One region of the Pseudomonas sp. G3-19 genome, then DNA from elsewhere that is predicted to be linked to it. Evidence: riboswitches for the same ligand, from Rfam matches in the RefSeq annotation. Region 1 holds a riboswitch; the other holds the start of a gene.
What was found. Region 1 has a riboswitch for cobalamin ahead of cobW (cobalamin biosynthesis protein CobW). Riboswitches for the same ligand answer to the same signal wherever they lie in the genome.

Region 1 (12,238 bases):
GAAGTGTGTGGCCTGCCATGCCTGCTACGACTCGGCGTGTCAGCTCAATCTGGGCAGCGGCGAAGGCGCAGGGCGGGGCGCGAGCAAGATGCCGGTCTACGACGGCGAACGCACTCAGGCGGCGCCGACCACGCGGCTGTTCTACGACGCCTTCGGCAAACGTGTCTGGCAGCAGAAGGGCTTTTATTCGGTACTCGACGCTCAGGGCAGCCAGGCGGCGCTGATGGCGCGGATGCTGGAACTGGGCCACAAAACCCCGCTGACCCCGAATGCCAAGCTGCCGGAAGACATCGTGCTCGGCCTGCAACGGGAAAACATGTGCGCGATGCCCGCCGAGTTTGACGGCTATGCCGGCGCCCACCCGAAAGAAGGTATGCCGCTGGCGGTGACCGGGCTGACCGATCAGCAATACCAGACCCTGCAACGCTGGCTGGCGTCCGGTGCGCCGATCGACGAGCAGGGGCTGGCGCCGAGCGCCAAGGAAGCGCTGCAAATCGTCCAGTGGGAAAACCTGCTCAATGCGCCGGGCGCGCGGCAGAGTCTGGTCGGGCGCTGGCTGTTCGAACACTGGTTCCTCGCGCATATCTATTTCAAGGACGGTGAGCCGGGGCACTACTTCCAGTGGGTGCGTTCGCGCACGCCGACAGGGCAGCCGATCGACCTGATCGCCACCCGCCGCCCGAATGACGATCCGGGCACTCAGGTGTATTACCGCTTGTGGCCGGTGCAAGGGGTGATCGTGCACAAGACCCACATCACCTATCCGCTGAGTGCGGCGAAGATGGCGCGGGTCAAGAGTCTGTTCTACAGCGGCAACTGGCAGGTCAACGCGCTGCCGGGTTACGGCCCGCAGAGCCGGGCCAACCCGTTCGCCACCTTCGAGGCGATTCCGGCGCAGGCGCGTTATCAGTTCATGCTCGATAACGCCGAATACTTTGTCCGCACCTTCATTCGCGGGCCGGTGTGCCGTGGGCAGATTGCGACGGACGTGATTCGCGACAACTTCTGGGCGCTGTTCCAGGCCCCGGAACATGACCTGTACATCACCGACCCGAACTATCGCGGCCAGGCCACGCCGTTGCTGGCAATGCCTGGGCAGAACGATGACGTCGGCAGTGTGCTGAGCCTGTGGCACAACTACCGCAACAAGCGCAACGAATACGAAGCCCTGCGCCGCGACAGCTACGCCGACCAACCGCCGCCGAGCTGGTCGACCCTGTGGGCCGGCAACGACAACGCGCTGCTGAGCATTTTCCGCCACTTCGACAGTGCGTCTGTGACCAAAGGCCTGATCGGTGAAGTGCCACAGACCATGTGGCTGTTCGACTATCCACTGCTGGAGCGCACCTATTATCAGTTGGCGGTCAACTTCGATGTGTTCGGCAACGTCTCCCATCAGGCGCAGACTCGTCTGTATTTCGACCTGATCCGCAACGGCGCCGAGCAGAACTTCCTGCGCCTGATGCCGGCCGATTCCCGCGAGGACTACCTCGACGATTGGTATCAGAGCAGCGGCCAGTTCAAGATGTGGCTCGACTATGAGGCGATCGACGACGACAAACCGACCGCGCTGAAACTCGATCCGAAGGACCCGAAATACGATTTCGCCATGCAGTTGCTGGCGCGTTACGGCGACCTCAATGCGCGGCCGGATCCGATCAACCGCTGTGACGGCGCCTACTGCTCGCGGCCGAATATCGACCCGGCGCTACAGAACGCCGAGCAGGCACTCAGTCGCCTGACCTCGCGTCCGGCCGGCGGTTTGAAGGTGATCGACCAATTGCCGGAAGCAACCATGCTGCGCATCGAAACCCGCAGCGGCAAACGCGAGATGTACAGCCTGCTGCGCAACCGCGCGCACAGTAACGTGGCGTTTCTGTTGGGCGAGTCGCTGCGCTATCAACCGGGGCTGGACACCTTGACCATCTACCCGGGCGTACTGAGCAGCTATCCGAATTTCATCTTCAACATTCCAGCCGAACAAGTGCCGGAGTTTGTCGATGCCATGGAGAATGCCAAGGATGCCGAGCGTTTCGAGAAAATCGTCGAACGCTGGGGGATTCGCCGCAGTCATCCGCAATTCTGGTTCTATTTCCACGACCTGAGCCAATACCTCCACGAAACCGATCCGGTGGAAGAGGGCGTGCTGGACATGAACCGCTACCAGAATCTTTGATCGTTTAATACAGGCCTGCTGTCCCAATTCTTAGCAACACCGCACATTCCCTGTAGGAGTGAGCCTGCTCGCGATGGCGTCAGTCCATTCAGAATGGTTGTTGCCTGACATGCCGTCATCGCGAGCAGGCTCACTCCTACAAGGGGTCGGCGGTGGTTTTGAGAGTTGTGGACAGGAGCCGATCATGTTGATTTCAGTGCAGGCCCTGCGGGCGCTTGCCGCGTGGACGGTGGTCTGTCACCACTTCATGCAGATTTTCTTCGACTTCAAGGCGCGCGGCCCGGTCGGGCAATTCTTCATCGACAAGGGCGCAGTCGGCGTCGATGTTTTCTTCGTCATCAGTGGTCTGGTGATTTTCCTCTCCACCGAAAGCAAAGCGCTGCCTCCGGCGCGGTTTCTGCTGTATCGGTTGTTTCGCATTGTCCCGGCGTACTGGCTGTACACGCTGTTGATGGCGTTGCTGGTGCTGTTCGCCCGGCCAATGTTGCCGGATCAGACGGTGGACTGGGCGCATTTCCTCGCGTCGCTGTTATTCATTCCTGCGCAAAACCCCGGCGGTTACGGGATTTATCCGACGCTGAATGTCGGCTGGACGCTCAACTACGAAATGCTCTTCTATGTGTTGTTTGCATGCGCGCTGGTGTTCCGCTGGCAGGTGCGCTTGCTGGTGGTCGCCGCGTTGCTGTTTTCGGTGTGTCAGGCGTTCGGCTGGCTCAACGAGTTTTACCGTTCCGACATCGTCTACGAGTTTCTGCTGGGGATCGGCATTGGCGTGCTCTATCGCCGGGGCTGGATTGGCGCCGGCCTGTGGCTGCCGCTGTTGGCGATGGGCGCTGCGATGATGGCGATCTATCACCTGGCACCGGCGCCAAGGTTATTGAACTGGGGCGTGCCGAGCGCGGTGCTGGTGATGGCTTGCATGGCGCTGGAGCGCTACGTCGAGCGCAATCGGGTGATGAAATGGCTCGGTGACTGTTCCTATTCAGTGTATCTGATGCACGTGTTGGTGTTGTCGGTTGGTGGTTTTATCGCGCGACGCTACGGAATCAACCCGTATCTGCATGTTCATCGTCTGCGCTCTGGCGATTGGTGTGGGGTCATGGTTGAGCTACGAATGGGTGGAAAAACGCAGCTATCAGTGGCTTAAAGCGCGGATCGAGGGCGAACCGATGCGCGCACCTGTCGAGAATCTTTCCCGACAAAAATACTAGGACTTTGTCCGGCGCAATGATTGGCGTAAACTGCGCCCAAGCCTGCGAGGAGTTTCCATGACCGCTATTACCATTACCGACGCCGCCCACGATTACCTGGCCGATCTGCTCTCCAAGCAGAACACTCCAGGCATCGGCATCCGCGTCTTCATCACCCAGCCTGGCACCCAGTACGCCGAAACCTGCATTGCCTACTGCAAGCCGGGCGAAGAAAAACCTGAAGATACCGCGCTGGGGCTGAAAAGCTTCACAGCCTATATCGATTCGTTCAGCGAAGCGTTCCTTGACGACGCCGTCGTCGATTACGCCACCGACCGCATGGGCGGCCAACTGACCATCAAGGCGCCAAACGCCAAAGTCCCGATGGTCAATGCCGACAGCCCGGTCAACGAGCGCATCAATTACTATCTGCAAACCGAAATCAACCCGGGGCTGGCCAGCCACGGCGGTCAGGTCAGCCTGATCGATGTGGTCGAGGACGGCATTGCCGTGCTGCAGTTCGGCGGCGGCTGCCAGGGCTGCGGCCAGGCCGACGTGACCCTGAAGGAAGGCATCGAACGCACCTTGCTCGAGCGTATTCCAGAGCTCAAAGGTGTGCGCGACGTGACCGACCACACGCAGAAAGAAAACGCCTACTACTGAGTAAGGTGTTCACTGCGAACACGAAAAACGGCGCCCCGTGAGCGCCGTTTTTTTATGCACTTGATTAATGAGTGCCTGTTTATTGTGTGGCGAGGGGATTTATCCCCGATGGGTTGCGAAGCAGCCCCAGAAAAGGAACTGCTGCGCAGTTCATCGGGGATAAATCCCCTCGCCACAGGTTGGCACCCCATCCCATATGATTCAGGGTCTGTAGAGGTGCGCATGCCCCGCGCGATACAGCGACGACTCGCTAAACACCTCACTGCCCAACACCCGTCCCACCAGAATCAACGCCGTACGCCGAAACCCCTTGGCCGCAACCTTCTCGGCAATATCTTCCAGCGTCCCCACCACCCAGTCCTGATCCGGCCACGTCGCCCGGTGAATCACCGCAATCGGGCAATCCGCGCCGTAATGCGGCAGCAGTTCGGCGATGATTTTCTGCAGATGATTGACCCCCAGATGAATCGCCATGGTCGCGCCATGCTGCGCCAGACTGCTCAACTCCTCACCCGCCGGCATTGCGGTCTTGTCCGCGTAGCGGGTCAGAATCACGCTCTGCGACACGTCCGGCAGTGTCAGTTCTGTGCCAAGCAACGCCGCACACGCTGCGGTCGCGGTGACGCCGGGAATGATCTCGAACGGAATATTCAGCTCGCGCAGATAACGAATCTGCTCGCCAATCGCGCCATACAGGCTCGGATCGCCGGAATGCACCCGCGCTACGTTCTGGCCCTTGGCATGGGCGGATTTGATCAGTTCAATGATCTGCTCCAGATGCAATTCGGCGCTGTTGACCACGGTTTCAGCCTGATGCCCCTCCAGCACCGCAGCCGGTACCAGCGAGCCTGCGTAGATGATCACCGGGCAACTGCGGATCAGCCGCTGACCTTTGACAGTGATCAATTCCGGGTCGCCGGGGCCGGCGCCAATGAAGTAGACGGTCATGAAGAAATCCTGTGAAAAACGGGGCAGGGCAACGCTTCAGATGAAGATTGCTCATGATCAAACGGGGGGATTATCGGGAATTTACGCAGCGCCGGCCAATGCCAAGGTTGCCTGAGCGTATTTTTGCCGGGAAATCAGCAGTTTTGCCGGTGCCTGAATCAACTGCTCGGCAAGGGCCAGGGCGGCACTTTCCGCCACGCCGTAGCAGCCAGTGCGCTCATAGGCGATCTGCGAATGGTGGCTCAGGCGTTGCTGATAACTGGCCAGTTCGTCGCTGCTGAAATACAACAGCGGCAACGCCAGTTGACTGGCCAGTTCCTGCAGGCCGGGTTCATCGCGTTTAAGATCGATGCTGGCCAAGGCCTTGACCGCTTCAAGTTCTATACGATGCGCCTGCAACGCTTGATCGAGTAGCGCGCGCAGCGTGCTGACCGGGCAGCCGCGCTGGCAGCCCAGGCCGACCACAAAGGTCGGCGCTGCGCGGTCATCGGTCATGCGTGGTATTGACCATCGCTTTTGCGGCGGAACAACCAGGCGCTGATCAGGCCCAGGGCCAGCCAGAACGCCACGTTGGTCAACTGCGAAGCGATTTTGAACTGGGCTTCCAGCGCCTCCGGGGCGAGCATCGAATGCACTTCCGGTTGTGGCGCGCCGATCACGTGCGGCACGGCGAGGATCGCCACGCCCAGCAGCTTCATCAGCCAGTGGCGGCTGAACACAATCAACGCCAGGCCAACAGCGGTGGAAGCGGCGGTGCCGATCCACCAGGTTTGCCGCGACGCCAGATCGGCTGCAGCGGTGCCCGGCAGTTCAGGCGGCAGGCCCAGGGTCGGCGCGAGGACGAAGGTCGCGTAACCGGCCAGGCCCCAGAGCAGGCCTTGCGAGGTTTTGGTCGGTGCACGCAGGGTGTACAGGCCAGCGAGCATCAGTGCGAAACCGACCGCCACCACCAGGTTGCCGCCGGTGGTCGAGACCACGCGTTGCCAGCCGTCTTCCGGCTCCCAGGCTTCGGCGTCATGGGTGTGTGCGGCCGTGCCGGCGGCGTGTTCGTGAACGGCCACCGGTTCGGACTTCTCGAAGGTTTCGGCCTGCAGAATCAGTGGCGAGACCCAGAAGCTTTGCAGCAACGTCAGCAGCAGGGCGGCCAGCAGGCCGGTGAAGCCTGCGGTTTGCGCGATACGCTTGATCATGTCGGCAGGTCTCAGTGGCACGGGAAGGCGGCGCTGTGGCGGGTATCGTGAGCGGCGTTGTGCACCGCTTCGATGTGCGAGAAACCGGCGAAGTAAACGAGGCCGGCACCCAGGATCGACGCGAAAATCGCGGCGGCCAGGCGTTGGCTCAAGGTGGCGATGCTGGAGATTTTGTCGGTGTTGCTGCCGGTGCTGCTGATGATCGACATGGCGCTTCCCTCTGGAGTGTCAGCGGGTGATATAGAGCGCATGAAAACCCCTGCGAGTCGGGCACGCAACGGTTCGAACAGCGCCCGCCCACCGCGGGTTTGTTATGTTCAGCGACGCAAACTGCGCACTGTGTGTTGCGGGCCGGTCTCCGGGCTCACGAGGGGTTGGCGTCTGGCCGACCTGCAAGCGTCACCTTCCCATGCCGCATTGGCACAGTGGATCTGACGCTTCGCTCGCTTACCGTTGCGGGGGCAGCACCGGACTGACATGGCTTTGAGTAAAGCACATGATTCACCGGTTTCCCGTTTCACCCTGTGAAGGGCACCCGTAACAAGTTGTGTAGGAGACCATGAGGGGAGGATTTGAGTCAATTGGGATTGGGGGCATATCCGTTGCTGCGGTAACGGCCACTTAGGGTTCCGCCCTTACGGCGGGTCACTTTTGGCAAACGCCCCAAAAGTAACCAAAAGGTCTATGCCCTGACGTTCGGCCCTCGCTTAGGCTCGGGTTCCTTCGCTCCGGGATTCATCCGGGGGGCAGCGCCTACGGTTTGCTTCGCTGCACCTCCTCTCGCTGTGTTTGGCTGCGCCAAACGGTCGGCTACGCTCCCACCCCCGGATAAACCCCTCCACCTCAGCCTGCCGAACGGGCCCTCAGATCAAAAGCGGTACTCGAGCTAACGCTCATTGTGTTGAGTGGGGCGGCTGCGCCGCATGGGGCTGTACACAATCTAAACTGTGGGAGCGGGCTTGCTCGCGAAGGCGGCCTGACAGCCGACCAATCTCTAACTGAATACACCCACTCCCGTGTAGGAGCTGCCGAAGGCTGCGATCTTTTGATCTGCTTTGGCTTTGGCTTTGGCTTTGGCTTTGGCTTTGGCTTTGGCTTTGGCTTTGGCTTTGGCTCTGGCTTTTGATGTGGCTTTTGATCTTCTGCCCCTTCGGCAGGCCGAGCGTAGGTGTCCATCAGGGGGAAGGCGCGCAGCGCCATGCGGCGAAGCCGCATACATCGAGAGGAGGTGCAGCGAAGCAAACCGTAGGCGATGCCCCCGGATGGACACCGTAGCGAGGGAACACTGAGCCTAAGCGAAGTGCCGTACGCCGGGGCAAAGCCTTTTGGGTTACCTTTTCGGCGTTTGGAAAAGGTGACTCGCTGTAAGAGCGAAACCGCCAGAGGCAACACCCGAAGAAACGGATATGCCCCCCAAACCCCAAATCCCAAATCCCAAACCTCAAACCCAGCGTTTGGAAAAAGTGACTCGCTGTAAGAGCGAAACCGCCAGCGGCAACCCCCGCAGCAACGGATATGCCCCCAATCCAAAAAAAACCAAAGCATTGACCCATCCTCAAGCCATGCGTAGCCTTGCGCTTTCGAGGTTCTTCGGCCCACGCCGAAGCTAAGAAGGGAACGCGGTCAAAGCCGCGGCTGCCCCCGCAACTGTGAACGGTGAAGTTCGTTGCCACGCCACTGCCAGCTCAATCCACTGAGCCCGCGGGAAGGCGCAGCGAACGCCGGGCCCAAGGCCCGAACACCGTCAGCCAGGAGACCTGCCTCGTCACAGATTTCTCACTACAACCGGGCGGGGTGATCCGGTGGCGAATTCTTCCGCGCGCACGTTCGCAGCGGATCTCGTCCCGTATGCCCGCCACCTTGCCAAAGGGCATCCGATGAAAACACTGGCCAAACTCCCCGTCACCATCGTCACCGGTTTCCTCGGCTCGGGCAAAACCACCTTGCTGCGACACATGCTCGACAACGCTCAGGGCCGTCGCATCGCGGTGATCGTCAACGAGTTCGGCGAACTGGGCATCGACGGTGAGATCCTCAAGCAATGCACCATCGGCTGCACCGAAGAAGAAGCCACTGGCCGCGTCTACGAACTGGCCAACGGTTGCCTGTGCTGCACGGTGCAGGAAGAGTTCTTCCCGGTGATGCGTGAACTGGTCGCCCGGCGCGGTGACCTCGATCACATCCTGATCGAGACGTCCGGTCTGGCCCTGCCAAAACCGCTGGTACAAGCCTTCCAGTGGCCGGAAATCCGCAGCGCCTGCACCGTGGATGCGGTGATCACCGTGGTCGACAGCCCGGCCGTGGCCGCTGGCACCTTCGCCGCGTTCCCCGATCAGGTCGATGCCCAGCGCAAACTCGATCCGAACCTGGATCACGAATCGCCACTTCATGAGCTGTTCGCCGACCAACTGGCCAGCGCCGATCTGGTGATCCTCAACAAGGCCGACCAGACCAGCGCCGAAGATCTGGCTCGCGTTCGCGCCGAAGTCGCCGAAGAACTGCCGCCAGCGGTGAAAATCATCGAAGCCAGCAACGGTCGCCTGCCGCTGGACGTGCTGATCGGCCTCGGTGCCGGATCCGAAGAACATATCGACAGCCGCCACAGCCATCACGATCACCACCACGACGGTGATGACGACCACGATGACCACGATCACGACGCCTTTGATTCGATCTCGATCGAACTGCCGCAAGCCGACGAAAGCCTGCTGCTCGACGCGCTGACGCAACTGGTTGTGCAGCACGGCATTCTGCGCGTGAAGGGCTTCGCGGCGATTCCGAACAAGCCGATGCGCCTGTTGATTCAGGGCGTGGGCACGCGTTTCGACAAGCACTTCGACCGCCAGTGGGGCGCTGACGAAGCGCGCGTCACCCGTCTGGTGCTGATCGGTCAGGAACTCGACGCTGCGCAACTCGAAGCGCAACTGCGCGCCGCGCTCAGCGTTTAAGCCATGCACCTGCTCAGGACCCAGCCCGGCGGTTTCGTGTCGGATGACAACATTGCCGACCTTGGACAAACCCCCGCCGAGCTGGTGATCCTGTGCAGCGGCGACTCCAGCCTGGCGCTGCTCGCCGAAGCGGCGCAGCAATTGCCCGAGGATTACCCGAGCCTGCGCCTGGCCAATCCGATGCAGGTGCAGAATCACGCCTCGGTCGATCTGTATGTCGATGAGGTGTTGCGGCACGCCAAGGTCATTCTGATTTCGCTGCACGGCGGCATCGCTTATTGGCGTTATGGCGTCGAGCGTCTGGTGGAGTTGTCCGAGCGCGGGGTGCAGGTGATTCTGGTGCCGGGCGATGATCGTCCCGACCCGGAACTCAGCGACCTGAGCACCGTGCCCGCCGAAGATCGCGACCGTCTCTGGCAGTTCTTGCGTCAGGGTGGCATGGGCAATGCGCTGGACTTCTTCCATTGCCTGGCCAACCGCTGGCTGGCGCGCGACTACGCCTGGGGTGAGCCGCAAGCGCTGCCGCGTACGGCGATTTACCAGCCACAGAAAAACACCGCCGCACTGAGCGACTGGCAAGCCGAATGGCTGCCCGGTCAACCGGTCGCGGCGGTGTTGTTTTATCGCTCGCATTTGCAAGCGGCGAACACCGCATTCATCGATGTGTTCTGCCAGCGCTTGCAGGCGGCGGGGCTCAATCCGTTGCCGATCGCCGTCGCCAGCCTGAAAGAACCCGGCTGTCTGAGCGTGGTCGAGGACTGGCTGGACGAGGTTGAGGCGGCGGTGATTCTCAACACCACCGGTTTCGCGCAGTCCAGTCCAGAAGCCCCGCATCTGCGCCCGTTCCGGCGCAATATTCCGGTGATTCAGGCGATCTGCGCTCAGGACAACGAGCCCGGTTGGCGCGACAGCGAGCAGGGCCTTGGCCCGCGAGATCTGGCAATGCACATCGCCTTGCCGGAACTCGACGGGCGCATCATCAGCCGGCCGATCAGCTTCAAGGATCTGGCCTGGCGCAGCGAGCGCAGCCAGTCCGACGTGGTCTGCTACCGGGCGCAACCCGAACGCATGGATTTCGTCGCTGAACTGGCGCGGCGCTGGAGCGATCTGGCGCGGCTGCCGAACGCGGAAAAACGCATCGCGCTGATCCTCGCCAACTACCCGACCCGCGATGGTCGAATCGGCAATGGCGTCGGTCTCGATACGCCGGCGGCGGCATTGAATATCCTGCGCGCGTTGCAGGCGGAAGGCTTCCCGCTGACGGCGGAGTTGCCGGACAGCGGCACCGCGTTAATCCAGCAATTGCTCGGCGGCGTCAGCAACGACCTCGACAGCATCGACCTGCGTCCGTGCCAGCAAAGCCTGGCGATGGACGCCTATCTGGCGATGTTCAACGCGCTGCCGCAAGCCAATCGCGCGGCAGTGCTGGAACGCTGGGGCGCGCCGCAAAACGATCCGATGTGCCGTGACGGACGGATGATGATCGCCGGTCTGCGTTTTGGCCTGACCTTCGTCGGCATTCAACCGGCGCGCGGTTATCAGGTCGACCCGAGCGCGGTGTACCACGACCCGGATCTGGTGCCGCCGCACGGCTATCTGGCGTTCTATTTCTGGCTGCGCAACACCTACGGTGCACACGCAGTGATTCACGTCGGCAAGCATGGCAACCTCGAATGGTTGCCGGGCAAGGGCGTCGGCCTTTCGGAAAATTGCTGGCCCGACGCATTGCTCGGGCCGCTGCCGAACATTTATCCGTTTATCGTCAACGACCCGGGCGAGGGCGCCCAGGCCAAGCGGCGCACGCAAGCGGTGATCATCGACCACCTGATGCCGCCGCTGACCCGTGCCGAAACCTACGGCCCGCTGCGCAACCTGGAGCTACTGGCCGACGAATATTACGAAGCCCAACTGCTCGACCCGCGCCGCGCGCGCGAACTGCAGCGTGACATCCTGCAACTGGTGCGCGAGACGCAGATCGACCGCGAACTGCAACTCGACGCCGGTCTGGACAGCGACGCCGACGCAGCGATCTGGTTGCCGCGTCTGGACACCTACCTGTGTGACCTGAAGGAATCGCAGATCCGCGATGGCCTGCACATCTTTGGCGAATCGCCGACCGGGCGTTTGCGCATCGACACGCTGCTGGCGCTGCTGCGCATTCCGCGTGGCGACGGCAAGGGTGCGCAGTCGAGTCTGCTGCGGGCGTTGGCGAAGGCGTTTGAGCTGGGGTTTGATCCGCTGGATTGCGCACTTGCCGAACCGTGGAACGGCCCGCGCCCGGCGGAGCTGCAGAGCGTCAGCGACGAAGTCTGGCGCAGCGCCGGTGATACCCGCGAACGCCTTGAGCTATTCGCCACCCAACTGATCTCCGAAACAGTGCACGCCCTTTGTAGGAGTGAGCCTGCTCGCGATAGCGGTGTGTCATTCAACACTGAATTGTCTGACCTGACGCCATCGCGAGCAGGCTCACTCCTACAGGAACCGAGGGGGGCTGAAGTGAGGGCAATCATTGATAGCCTGCGCGAAGTCGTCGCCCCACGCCTCGACGCCTGCGGCCCCGCCGAAATGCGCGGTCTGCTCGACGCCCTCAACGGTCGCTTCGTCCCCGCCGGCCCAAGCGGCGCGCCCAGTCGTGGCCGTCTCGACGTGTTGCCCACCGGGCGCAACTTCTACTCGGTGGATGTGCGCAACCTGCCGACCACTACCGCGTGGCGCATTGGTTTCCAGTCCGCCACCTTGATTCTCGAGCGCCACTTGCAGGATCACGGCGATCACCTGCGCCAGCTCGGTTTATCGGTGTGGGGCACGGCGACCATGCGCACTGGCGGTGACGACATCGCCCAGGCCATGGCGTTGATGGGCGTGCGTCCGGTCTGGGCCACCGGCAGTCAGCGCGTTGATGACTTCGAAATTCTGCCGCTGAGCCTGCTCGACCGGCCACGAGTCGATGTCACGCTGCGGGTCTCGGGCTTCTTCCGCGATGCCTTTGCCAATTTGATTCGGCTGTTCGACGCGGCCGTGCAAGCGGTAGCGGCGCTGGACGAGCCGGATGACCTCAATCCGCTGGCCGCCAAAGTCCGCGCCGAGCGTGAGGCGCTGCTGCAATCGGGGCTGGATGCCGAC
Region 2 (12,238 bases), 4.6 Mb from region 1:
GCGGCGGGGTGTTTCGATACCGCGTCAGAGAAACTGTCATAAAACCAGCGTGTTAACGCAAACCTTTGATTTTGCTTGGGGTCTGTCGCATTGTGCGCTCAGCTTCACGGGTATAAACTTCGCAAACTTTACACAGAGGCCACTAACGGTTCCTTGAGAACTGTTCAGTCAGCATGAAACCGATTCAGCTGCCCCTAGGTGTGCGTCTGCGTGACGACGCCACCTTCATAAACTACTACCCAGGCGCCAATGCCGCTGCACTCGGCTATGTCGAGCGCCTATGCGAAGCCGACGCCGGCTGGACCGAAAGCCTCATCTACCTGTGGGGCAAGCATGGGGTAGGGCGTACGCATCTTTTGCAGGCGGCATGTCTGCGTTTCGAGCAGATGGGTGAACCGGCGGTGTATCTGCCGCTGGCCGAGCTGATGGATCGTGGTGTCGAAATCCTCGACAACCTTGAGCAGTACGAACTGGTCTGCCTGGATGACTTGCAGGTGATTGCCGGCAAGCCGGACTGGGAAGAGGCGATGTTTCATCTGTTCAACCGCCTGCGTGACAGCGGTCGACGTTTGCTGATTGCCGCTTCAACCTCGCCGCGCGAGCTGCCGGTGAAGCTGGCTGACCTCAAATCGCGCCTGACCCTGGCGCTGATCTTCCAGATGCGTCCGCTCTCCGATGAAGACAAATTGCGTGCCCTGCAATTGCGCGCGTCGCGTCGCGGTCTGCATCTGACCGATGAAGTCGGGCACTTTATTCTGACTCGCGGCACCCGCAGCATGAGTGCATTGTTCGACCTGCTCGAACAGCTGGATCAGGCCTCGTTGCAGGCGCAACGCAAGCTGACGATTCCGTTCCTGAAAGAAACCCTTGGCTGGTAGCCAGCCCTTGAAATACGCGGCTTTGACCGCGTTTCGACATATTTCAGGCGCCAGAAAATCCGCGTTTCCGCAACGTATGCAGACCGCGTATCGAGTCAAATGGGCTTAAGCGCTTAGATGTAAACGAGAAACCGGGAAGTCACAAAAAGATCGATTGAATTTGCAAATGAGGCCGATAGCGGGCATAGTCTCGGCTTCTTTACAACTTCAGCCACGGTCGTGCCCATGCTAAATCGCTTCGCACCCCTCGTGCCTCTCGCACTCGTCACCCTGTTGTTCGGTTGCGCTGCTCATTCTCCAGTTCAAGAGCAGCCTCAGCAGGTTAAAAATTCTGCCACTGCCCAGTCTTCCGTTATTTACCAGGAAGAGCTGGACACCGAAAAAGAACTCTCGGACTTCAACAAGAAGCCGTACGAGCTCCCGGTTCTGGCCGACAGCATCCTTGAACGCGGCATGTCCCTGATCGGTACCCGTTACCGTTTCGGCGGTACCTCTGAAGCCGGCTTCGACTGCAGCGGTTTCATCGGTTATCTGTTCCGCGAAGAAGCCGGCATGAATCTGCCGCGCTCCACCCGTGAAATGATCAACGTCGATGCGCCTCTGGTCTCGCGCGGCAACCTTGAGCCGGGCGATCTGCTGTTCTTCGCCACCAATGGTCGTCGCGGTCGTGTGAGCCACGCCGGGATCTACCTGGGTGACAATCAGTTCATCCACTCCAGCAGTCGTCGCAGCGGCGGTGTTCGCATCGACAGCCTGGGTGACAGCTACTGGAGCAAGACCTTCATCGAAGCCAAGCGCGCCCTCGCGATGGCTCCGACCGTGGTCACCGCTCGCAAGTAATTCCCCCGTTGTCGCCACGTCCGTGGCGACAAAAACGGTGCCCGGCAAGGGAGTAGACCTAGACTTTACAAGGTGAAGTTAAAGTCTTACTTGAAGTTTGCCGCGTAGCCGCTAGAATCCTGTATCTATATTGATGGCAAACCGCCTGCGTGCTCCGCAGGCGGTTTTGTTTCTGTCCATTCGGCAGAGAAAGCCGCAGCCAGATCAGGATGTTCTGCTTATGACGATGTCGGCCCGCCTCACAGTGATTTTCTTCGCAGCGCTGCTCAGCGCCTGCGCCAGCCGCACTCCGCCGCCTGCTCCCGTGGTACGCGCCCCGGTGGTGTTCGGGCCTTCCCAGGCTTTTTCGCCGGCTGCTGAAGACGTGCTGTTTCGCGCGCTGGGCCTGGTTGGCACACCTTATCGCTGGGGCGGCAACACACCGGATTCCGGGTTCGATTGCAGTGGCCTGATCGGTTTCGTCTACCGCGATGCTGCCGGTATCTCTTTGCCGCGTTCGACGCGCGAGATGATCGTGATGCAGGCGCCGAATGTCGGCAAAGAGGGTTTGCAGACCGGCGACCTGATCTTCTTCGCCACCAATGGCGGCTCGCAGGTCAGCCATGCGGGAATCTACGTCGGCGAAGGGCGCTTCGTGCACGCGCCGGCCACCGGCGGCACGGTGAAGCTGGACAGTCTGTCGAAGGCGTACTGGCAGAAGGCGTACCTGAGTGCCAAGCGGGTGTTGCAGCCGGAGCATCTGGCGCATAACCCGTAAACGCTGAAAATCTAAATGTGGGAGCGGGCTTGCTCGCGAATGCGGTGTGTCATTCACCCATGATGTTGAATGACCTGACGCTTTCGCGAGCAAGCCCGCTCCCACATTTGTTATGTGTCGGGCCCTGATTTATTTAGCGGACGACACCCGCCACACCTTGTTCCCCACATCATCCGCCACCAGCAAACCACCTTGCTGGTCGATCACCACGCCCACCGGGCGGCCAAGTGCGTTTTCGTCCTTGTCGAGGAAACCGGTCAGCACATCCACCGGTGCTCCGTTCGGCTTGCCGGCGGCGAACGGTACGAAAATCACCTTGTAGCCACTGTGCGGTTTGCGGTTCCACGAGCCGTGCTGGCCGATGAAGGCGCCCTCCTTGAATTGCGCCGGCAGGCTGTTGCCATCGGCGAACGTCAGGCCCAGCGAGGCGGTGTGCGGGCCAACGGCGTAGTCCGGGGCGATGGCTTTGGCCACCAGATCCAGATTTTGCGGCTTAACTCGCACATCCACGTGCTGACCGTAATAGCTGAAGGGCCAGCCATAGAAGCCACCGTCCTTGACCGAGGTGATGTAGTCCGGCACCAGGTCACTGCCGATTTCGTCACGCTCATTGACCGCTGTCCACAGCGCGCCTGTCGTGGGCTCCCACGCCAGGCCGTTGGGGTTGCGGATGCCCGAGGCGAAGATCCGGTGGTTGCCGGTGGCGCGATCGACTTCCCAGATCGCGGCGCGACCTTCTTCTTTATCCAGACCATTCTCGCCGACGTTGCTGTTCGAGCCGACAGTGACGTACAGCTTGCTGCCGTCCTTGCTGGCGATGACGTTTTTGGTCCAGTGATGGTTCAGCGTGCCGCCCGGCAGATCGGTGACTTTGATCGGCTGCGTCTTGATCTCGGTCGCGCCGGATTCGTAGTGGAAGCGCAGCAGGCGATCGGTGTCAGCGACGTACAAATCGTTACCGACCAGGGTCATGCCAAACGGCGAATTGAGGTTTTGCAGAAACACCGTGCGGGTCTCGGCCACGCCGTCGTGGTCGGCGTCGCGCAACAGGGTGATGCGGTTCGGGCTCGGCACACCAGCGCCGGCCTTGCCCATGACTTTCTTCATCACCCAGCCACGAATGCCGCTGCTGTCGTCAGGCTTGGGCGGAGCGTTGGTTTCCGCCACCAGCACGTCACCGTTGGGCAGCACGTAGAGCCAGCGCGGATGATCGAGGCCTTCGGCGAATGCTGCGACCTGCGTGCCGGCTGCGGCGGTCGGTTTGCCGCCGGCGGGCCAGCCGATCGCCGGGGCGATGTTCACCGTCGGGATCAGGGTTTTGTTCGGTTCGGGCAGTTTCGGTGACGGGCCGGTGCCGTCGGAAACTTGCAGGCTGGAGGATTCACCACAGGCGGCGAGCCCTCCGGCGAGGGCGATGACGAGAGCGAGTTGGGTTTTGCGCATTACTGATCTTCCCTATGAATGCATGCCTAATCATAGAGGAGTGTGCGCACCCGATGGTTCAACCGCTCAACCGCGGGCCTCTTTGAACAGCACGGCGATGCCCGGGTGATAGTTGCCCGCTTCGCTGCGCAACTTGCGGTAGGCGTAGGGGAAATACCAGGCCACTGCGCAGCAATGTTCCTTTTGCAGGTCGTCGACCATGTCCTGCAACTCTTCGGGGCTGGCGCTGTGTTGGGCTTTTTGCGGGGCGACGAACAGGCAACCGAGCTTGAGGTCGCTGGCAAAACTGATGCGTTTGGCGTCGCTGGTGATGTCCAGCAGGGCCTGGGTCAGATTAAGGTTGTTGACCCGTGGCCAGCGCTGGGTGGCCTGAAGGTAGGCGCGGTCTTCGGCGCCGGCGATGAACAGATCGGCGCGGGCATTGCGTTCGCCTTCCTCGTTCTGCTTTCGGGTCGAGGTATCACAAAGTGTCACCAGCTCGGCCATCCAGGCTGCCGCGGAGAGCAAGCCGAGATTGGCTTTCTCGTCATGCCAGTAAGGGGTGTCGTTGTCGCCGCGTACAGCGTTGTAGCGGTCGATACAGTCAAACCAGCGTTCAAGCATCGGGCGCAGGAATTCCAGGCGCGGGTTGCTGATGATCATGCCTTGCATCGTCATCATCCTTATTGTTGTGATGTGCTTTTTCAATCAAAAGCATGGCTCTTTGATATCACTTGTCTCAGTGTGGCACAAGATTGGCGTCAGATAATTGATCGACGGCAGTTATTCGCCCGACGGCCCCCTCTTTAATTGACGCTCCACCCCCAACCCTCTAACCTTCGCGGCTTGTTTCAGGTGCTCTGTGACGCGTGTCGACAGAGTGAAACAGGGAAGCCGGTGAGGGTTGTCTTCAGGCGAAGCACGATCACGATCCCGGCGCTGCCCCCGCAACGGTAAATGAGTGAAAACTGTGCATTGAGCCACTGTGTCGACGACGCGGGAAGGCGCGCAGTCAGGCGATTCGCCGCTCATGAGCCCGGAGACCGGCCTGATCCATCCAGCGGCATCACGGTGGGCGATGCCAGGCTTTTTGCCGTCTATTCTTGTGCCTGCCCGCCGTTATCCAGCCTCAACGGAGAGCTCCCCCATGACCGATTCCCCCGAGCGCGACGAACGCCATCTGGCGCGTATGCAGCGCAAAAAAGCCGTGATCGACGAACGCATCGCCAATTCGCCTGACGAATGCGGTCTGGTGCTGGTGCTCACCGGCAATGGCAAAGGCAAAAGCAGCTCGGCGTTCGGCATGCTCGCCCGCGCCATGGGCCACGGCATGCAGTGCGGCGTGGTGCAGTTCATCAAAGGCCGCAACAGCACGGGCGAAGAACTGTTCTTCCGCCGTTTCCCCGAGCAAGTGCGCTTTCACGTGATGGGCGAGGGCTTCACCTGGGAAACCCAGGATCGCCAGCGTGACATCGCCGCCGCCGAAGCCGCGTGGGAAGTGTCCCGCGAGCTGCTGCGTGATCCGTCGATCGGCCTGGTGGTGCTGGACGAACTGAACATCGCCCTCAAGCACGGCTACCTCGATCTGGATCGAGTGCTCAGCGACTTGCAGGCGCGTCCGCCGATGCAGCACGTAATCGTCACCGGTCGCGCGGCCAAGCCGGAAATGATCGAGATGGGCGATACCGTCACCGAAATGGGCATGCTCAAACACGCCTTCCAGGCCGGCATCAAAGCGCAGAAAGGCGTCGAACTTTGAATCAACCACGTCACTGCCCGGCGGTACTGATCGCCGCGCCGGCCTCCGGTCAGGGCAAGACCACCGTCACTGCCGCGCTCGCTCGCTTGCATCGCAACCAGGGGCGCAAGGTGCGCGTGTTCAAGTGCGGCCCGGACTTCCTCGACCCGATGATTCTCGAGCGCGCCAGCGGTGCGCCGGTGTATCAACTGGACATGTGGATGGTCGGCGAGCAGGAAAGCCGCCGTCTGTTATGGGAAGCCGCCGCCGAAGCCGATCTGATCCTGATCGAAGGCGTGATGGGCCTGTTCGACGGCACGCCGTCCAGCGCTGATCTGGCGCGGCATTTTGGTGTGCCGGTGCTCGGCGTGATCGACGGCACCGCCATGGCCCAGACCTTCGGCGCCTTGGCGCTGGGGCTGGCGCGTTATCAGCCGGACCTGCCGTTTGCCGGCGTGCTGGCCAACCGTGTCGGCACTTTGCGTCATGCGCAATTGCTCGAAGGCAGCCTCACCGAAGGTTTGCGCTGGTACGGCGCGCTGTCCCGCGAGACCGGGATCGAGTTGCCGAGCCGCCATCTCGGCCTGGTGCAGGCCAGTGAACTGAATGACCTCGACCTGCGTCTCGACGCCGCCGCCGAAGCGCTGGCCAGCAGTTGCGAGGTAGCGCTGCCACCGGCCGTGGAGTTCGCCGCGCCTGAAATGATCAACGCTGAACCGCTGCTCGACGGCGTGCGCATTGCTGTCGCTCGCGATGAGGCCTTTGCCTTCACCTACGGCGCCAGTCTCGACCTGCTACGGGCGATGGGCGCCGAGTTGAGTTTCTTCTCGCCGATCCGCGATACGCAATTGCCCGAGACCGACAGTCTGTATCTGCCCGGCGGTTATCCGGAATTGCACCATGTCGCGCTATCGCAAAACGTGGCAATGCTCGATGCAATCCGTGCGCACCACGCCGCTGGTAAACCGCTGCTCGCCGAATGCGGCGGCATGCTCTATCTGCTCGACGCGTTGACCGATGTCGACGGCAATCGCGCCGAACTGGTCGGCCTGCTGCGCGGTGAGGCGGTGATGCAAAAACGTCTGGCGGCACTGGCACTGCAAGCGGTGGATCTGCCGGAGGGCTCGCTGCGTGGGCACACCTATCACCATTCCCTGACCAGCACCGAGCTGACGCCGATTGCCCGGGGCCTGAGCCCGAACGGCGGGCGTGGGGCCGAGGCGGTTTATCGGGAAGGGCGGATGACGGCGTCGTACGTGCATTTCTACTTTCCGTCGAATCCGACGGCGATTGCTGCATTGTTTGCGCCAGACCTCAAGGCCGCCTTCGCGAGCAAGCTCGCTCCCACATTGGATCACCTAACCCCTGTGGGAGCGGGCTTGCTCGCGAAGAGGCCATGAGCGACAACGCATACACTGAGGCCGAGCGCACAGCGATCTATAAAGCCATCGCCGAACGCCGCGACATGCGCCACTTCACCGGCGGTACGGTCGAACCGGAGCTGCTGCGCCGTCTGCTCGAAGCCGCGCATCAGGCGCCCAGCGTCGGTCTGATGCAGCCATGGCGTTTCATCCGCATCAGCGACCGCGCCTTGCGTGGGCAGATCCAGAACCTCGTCGAAGAAGAGCGCATCCGCACCGCCGAAGCTCTCGGCGAGCGCAGCGATGAGTTCATGAAGCTCAAGGTTGAAGGCATAAACGACTGTGCCGAAGTGTTGGTCGCAGCTCTGATGGACGATCGCGAAAAACACATTTTCGGCCGTCGCACGCTGCCGGAAATGGACATGGCCTCGCTGTCCTGCGCGATTCAGAACCTGTGGCTGGCGTCCCGTGCCGAAGGACTGGGCATGGGCTGGGTGTCGCTGTTCGAACCGCAGGCACTAGCCGATCTGCTGCAGTTGCCGGCCGGGGCCAAGCCGCTGGCAGTGTTGTGCCTGGGGCCGGTCAAGGAATTCTATCCGGCGCCGATGCTGGTACTCGAAGGGTGGGCGCAGTCGCGCCTGCTCAATGAGTTGCTGTACGAAAATTATTGGGGAGTGAGTCAATGAGTGTGGCGTTGTTGAGTGTCGCCGCAGTCGCGCTGGATGCGCTGCTGGGTGAACCGAAACGCTGGCATCCGCTGGTGGCGTTCGGCAACTTTGCCGGGCGCATCGAGCGCCGTTTCAATGCGGGCGGGCGCGGCTGGCGCAGTCACGGGGTCACCGCGTGGGTGATCGCGGTGCTGCCGCTGACCTTGCTCGCCACCGCGTTTTCCTGGGCACCGTACGTGGGCTGGATCGTCGAGATTCTGGCGCTGTATTGCGCCCTCGGCATGCGCAGCCTCGGTGAGCATGTCGCGCCGGTAGCCGCCGCCTTGCGCGCCGATGATCTGGAAGAAGCGCGCAAGCGTGTCGGCTATCTGGTCAGCCGCCAGACCAGCGAACTGGACAGCACCGCGGTCGCCCGTGCCGCCACCGAATCGGTGCTGGAAAACGGCAGTGACGCGGTGTTCGCCGCGTTGTTCTGGTTTGTCGTGGCCGGTGCGCCGGGCGTGGTGCTCTATCGCCTGAGCAATACGCTCGACGCGATGTGGGGCTATCGCAACGAACGCTTCGAGCGCTTCGGCTGGTGCGCGGCAAAAATCGACGACGTGCTCAACTATATTCCGGCCCGGCTGGTGGCGCTGACCTACGCGCTGCTGGGCAACACTCGGCTCGCCTGGAAATGCTGGCGCAGCCAGGGCCCGCAATGGGACAGCCCGAATGCCGGTCCGGTGATGGCGGCCGGTGCCGGTGCGTTGGGTGTCGAACTGGGCGGGCCGGCGATCTATCACGGCGAACTGCATGAGCGTCCGCAACTGGGCGAAGGTGCGCCGGCGGATGCCGATTCGATTGATCGCGGCTGGCAATTGGTTCAGCGCGGGGTATGGTTATGGCTGCTGATTCTCTGCGTGGGGGCTGAATTCTATGCTTGAGCACGGTGGCCGGCTGCGCAAGGCTGCACTCGATTACGGGATTGCCGAGGCTGACTGGCTCGACTTGTCCAGCGGCCTCGCGCCGTGGCCGTTTGCGGTGCCGGAGATTCCGCTGCGCGCCTGGGCACGCTTGCCGGAAACCGACGACGGGCTGGAACAGGCCGCGTGTGATTACTACGGCGCTTCGCAGGTGCTGCCGGTGGCCGGTTCGCAGATGGCGATCCAATTGCTGCCGCGTTTGCGCCGCGCCGGCAAGGTCGGTGTTTTGTCGCCGTGTTATGCCGAGCACGCCGAAGCCTGGCGTCGCAGTGGTTACATCGTGCGCGAAGTGCTGGAGCAGGAAGTCGAGTTCTTTCTCGACAGCCTCGACGTGCTGGTGGTGGTCAATCCGAACAACCCCACGGGTCTGAGCCTGACCCCGGCGCGGCTGCTCGACTGGCACGCTCGGCTGGCCCAGCGTGGCGGCTGGCTGGTGGTCGATGAAGCGTTCATGGATAACACACCGCAGCTGAGTCTGGCGTCGCATACCCATCAAGTTGGCCTGATCGTGTTGCGCTCGTTCGGCAAGTTTTTCGGTCTGGCGGGGGTGCGTCTGGGCTTTGTGCTGGCCGAGCGCAAACTGCTCAGATTACTCGCGGAACAGGTCGGGCCCTGGGCGGTCAGCGGGCCGACGCGGGTGCTCGGTCAGGCTTGCCTGCAAGACACCGAAGCGCACACCCGGCAACGCATTCGCAGCGATGAAGCCAGTGAACGCCTGGCATTGTTGCTGGAGCGCTATGGCTTCAAACCTCAGGGCGGTTGCGCGTTGTTTCAGTGGCTGATCACCGAGCACGCGCCTGCGCTGCACGAGTTCATGGCTCGACGCGGCATCCTCCTGCGCATCTTCACCCACAACAGCAGCCTGCGTTTCGGCCTGCCTGCCAACGCCGCTGAAGAAGCGCGTCTCGAACAGGCGCTGCAAGCTTTTGCCAAGGAATCGAAATGACCACGCTGATGGTGCAAGGCACCACGTCCGACGCCGGTAAAAGCACGCTGGTGACGGCGCTGTGCCGCTGGGCCACCCGTCAGGGCGTGGCGGTGGTGCCGTTCAAACCGCAGAACATGGCGCTCAACAGCGCGGTGACCGCCGACGGCGGCGAGATCGGCCGGGCGCAAGCGGTGCAGGCGCAAGCGGCGCATCTCGAACCACACACCGACATGAACCCGGTGCTGCTCAAGCCCAACAGCGACACCGGCGCGCAGGTAATCATCCATGGCCGCGCGGTCACCAGCATGAACGCGGTGGCGTATCACGACTACAAAGCCATCGCCATGCAAGCGGTGCTCGCGTCGCACCAGCGGCTCAGCGCGGCGTATCCGCTGGTGATGGTCGAAGGCGCTGGCTCGCCGGCCGAGATCAATCTCCGTGCCGGGGACATTGCCAACATGGGCTTTGCCGAAGCGGTGGATTGCCCGGTGCTGCTGATCGCCGACATCAATCGCGGCGGCGTTTTTGCGCATCTGGTCGGCACGCTGGAGTTGCTTTCGCCGAGCGAACAGGCACGGGTCAAAGGTTTCATCATCAATCGTTTTCGCGGTGACATCGCCTTGCTGCAACCGGGCCTCGACTGGCTGGAACAGCGCACCGGCAAACCGGTGGTGGGCGTGCTGCCATACGTGATGGACCTGCATCTGGAGGCCGAGGACGGCATCGACCAGCGCCAGACCGACAAGGCCGAGCAAGTGCTGAAAGTGGTGGTGCCGGTGCTGCCGCGCATCAGCAATCACACTGACTTTGATCCGCTGCGTTTGCATCCGCAGGTCGATCTGCAATTCATCGGCTCGGGGCAGGCGATCCCTGCCGCCGACCTGATCATCCTGCCCGGCTCGAAAAGCGTGCGCAGCGACCTCGCGTATCTGCGTGCCAATGGCTGGGACACGGCGATCAATCGGCACCTGCGCTATGGCGGCAAATTGTTGGGGATCTGCGGCGGGCTGCAAATGCTCGGCGAGCAAGTGCACGATCCGCTGGGCCTCGAAGGCGCGCCGGGTTCCAGTGCCGGCCTCGGTTTGCTGGCGTTCGAAACCACGCTGGAAGCCGAGAAGCAGTTGCGCAATGTCCGTGGGCATCTGGCGCTGGAAAACGCCGAGGTCAGTGGCTATGAAATCCATGCAGGCGTGACGGTGGGGCCGGCGCTGGAGAATGCGGCGGTGCATCTGGATGACGGTCGTTGCGACGGCGCGCAGAGTCTGGACGGGCAGGTGTTCGGCAGTTATCTGCACGGCTTGTTCGAGTCGCCGCAAGCCAGTGCCGCGTTGCTGCGCTGGGCCGGGTTGAGCGATGTGCAGGAGGTGGATTACCACGGCTTGCGCGAGCGCGATATCGAGCGGTTGGCGGATCTGGTAGAGCAGCATCTGGATACCGGGCTGCTGCGTCAGCTCTGCGGGATTTAGGCTGGCTGTTACGGCCTCTTCGCGAGCAGGCTCGCTCCCACTTTGGAACGCATTCCCATGTGGGAGCGGGCTTGCTCGCGAAGGGGCCGGTGCCACAATACATAAATGACAGGACATCTCCATCCTCCACAGGGGAGTGAGGTGTTTCAGCCACTGCGGTCACTGTGGGAGCGGGCTTGCCCGCGAAGAGGGCGATTGCCTCAACACATAATTTTCAGGATGTCCCCATGCTCCAACTGATCCTCGGCGGCGCCCGCTCCGGCAAAAGTCGCCTGGCGGAAAAACTCGCCAGCGACAGCCATCTGGCGGTCACTTACATCGCCACCAGCCAGCCGCTGGACGGTGAGATGAACGAACGCGTCGCCCATCACCGCGCCCGGCGTCCGGCCGAATGGGCGCTGATCGAAGAGCCGCTGCAACTGGCCCGCGTCCTGCGTGAAAACGCCAGTGCCGAGCGTTGCCTGCTGGTGGATTGCCTGACCCTGTGGCTGACCAATCTGCTGATGCTCGATGACGCCGCGCGTCTCGCCGCCGAGCGTGAAGCCCTGCTGGACTGCCTGGCGTCATTGCCGGGGGAAATCATTTTTGTCAGCAACGAGACCGGAATGGGTGTCGTGCCGCTGGGCGAATTGACTCGCCGCTACGTCGATGAAGCCGGTTGGCTGCATCAAGCTCTGGCCGAGCGTTGTCAGCGAGTCGTCCTGACCGTCGCCGGCCTGCCCCTGACCCTGAAAGGACCTGCGTTATGACTCAAGCGTGGTGGTTGAACCCGTGCCAATCCGTGAATGCCGAGATCGTTGAACAGGCGGCGGCGCGCCAACTGCAACTGACCAAACCGGCCGGCTCCCTCGGTCGCCTCGAAAGCGTGGCGGTGCAACTGGCCGGATTGCAGGGACAGATCAAGCCGACCCTTAAGCAAGTCTGGATCGCGATTTTCGCTGGTGATCACGGGGTGGTCGCGGAAGGCGTTTCGGCATTCCCGCAGGAAGTCACTGGGCAGATGTTGCTCAACTTCGTCAGCGGCGGCGCGGCGATCAGCGTGCTGGCGCGGCAGCTCGATGCACAGCTGGAAGTGGTCGATCTGGGCACCGTGACACCGACGTTGAATCTGCCGGGCGTGCGTCATCTGAACATCGGCCCTGGCACGGCGAATTTCGCCAAGGGCGCGGCGATGACCCAGGCACAGGGCGAACTTGCCTTGCAGGCCGGTCGTGACAG

Region 2: another riboswitch for cobalamin. It lies ahead of cobO (cob(I)yrinic acid a,c-diamide adenosyltransferase); the one in region 1 lies ahead of cobW (cobalamin biosynthesis protein CobW).

What each region holds. Positions count from the first base shown of each region.
Region 1 covers NZ_JBMPIQ010000003.1:1,440,631-1,452,868, reverse strand. The annotation lists gene ACOYXI_RS06670 (fatty acid cis/trans isomerase) at 1-2,176, shown strand, start outside; partial or broken gene ACOYXI_RS06665 (acyltransferase family protein) at 2,361-3,387, shown strand; gene nfuA (Fe-S biogenesis protein NfuA) at 3,445-4,029, shown strand; gene cobM (precorrin-4 C(11)-methyltransferase) at 4,231-4,977, opposite strand; gene ACOYXI_RS06650 (cobalamin biosynthesis protein) at 5,059-5,472, opposite strand; gene ACOYXI_RS06645 (CbtA family protein) at 5,469-6,167, opposite strand; gene ACOYXI_RS06640 (CbtB domain-containing protein) at 6,179-6,376, opposite strand; cobalamin riboswitch at 6,500-6,721, opposite strand; cobalamin riboswitch at 7,734-7,946, shown strand; gene cobW (cobalamin biosynthesis protein CobW) at 8,045-9,115, shown strand; gene cobN (cobaltochelatase subunit CobN) at 9,119-12,238, shown strand, end outside.
Region 2 covers NZ_JBMPIQ010000003.1:6,075,509-6,087,746, forward strand. The annotation lists gene hda (DnaA regulatory inactivator Hda) at 174-878, shown strand; gene ACOYXI_RS27710 (C40 family peptidase) at 1,104-1,718, shown strand; gene ACOYXI_RS27715 (C40 family peptidase) at 1,939-2,475, shown strand; gene ACOYXI_RS27720 (PQQ-dependent sugar dehydrogenase) at 2,605-3,918, opposite strand; gene ACOYXI_RS27725 (hypothetical protein) at 3,985-4,569, opposite strand; cobalamin riboswitch at 4,734-4,963, shown strand; gene cobO (cob(I)yrinic acid a,c-diamide adenosyltransferase) at 5,045-5,656, shown strand; gene ACOYXI_RS27735 (cobyrinate a,c-diamide synthase) at 5,653-7,035, shown strand; gene bluB (5,6-dimethylbenzimidazole synthase) at 7,032-7,682, shown strand; gene cbiB (adenosylcobinamide-phosphate synthase CbiB) at 7,679-8,587, shown strand; gene cobD (threonine-phosphate decarboxylase CobD) at 8,580-9,572, shown strand; gene ACOYXI_RS27755 (cobyric acid synthase) at 9,569-11,020, shown strand; gene cobU (bifunctional adenosylcobinamide kinase/adenosylcobinamide-phosphate guanylyltransferase) at 11,248-11,769, shown strand; gene cobT (nicotinate-nucleotide--dimethylbenzimidazole phosphoribosyltransferase) at 11,766-12,238, shown strand, end outside.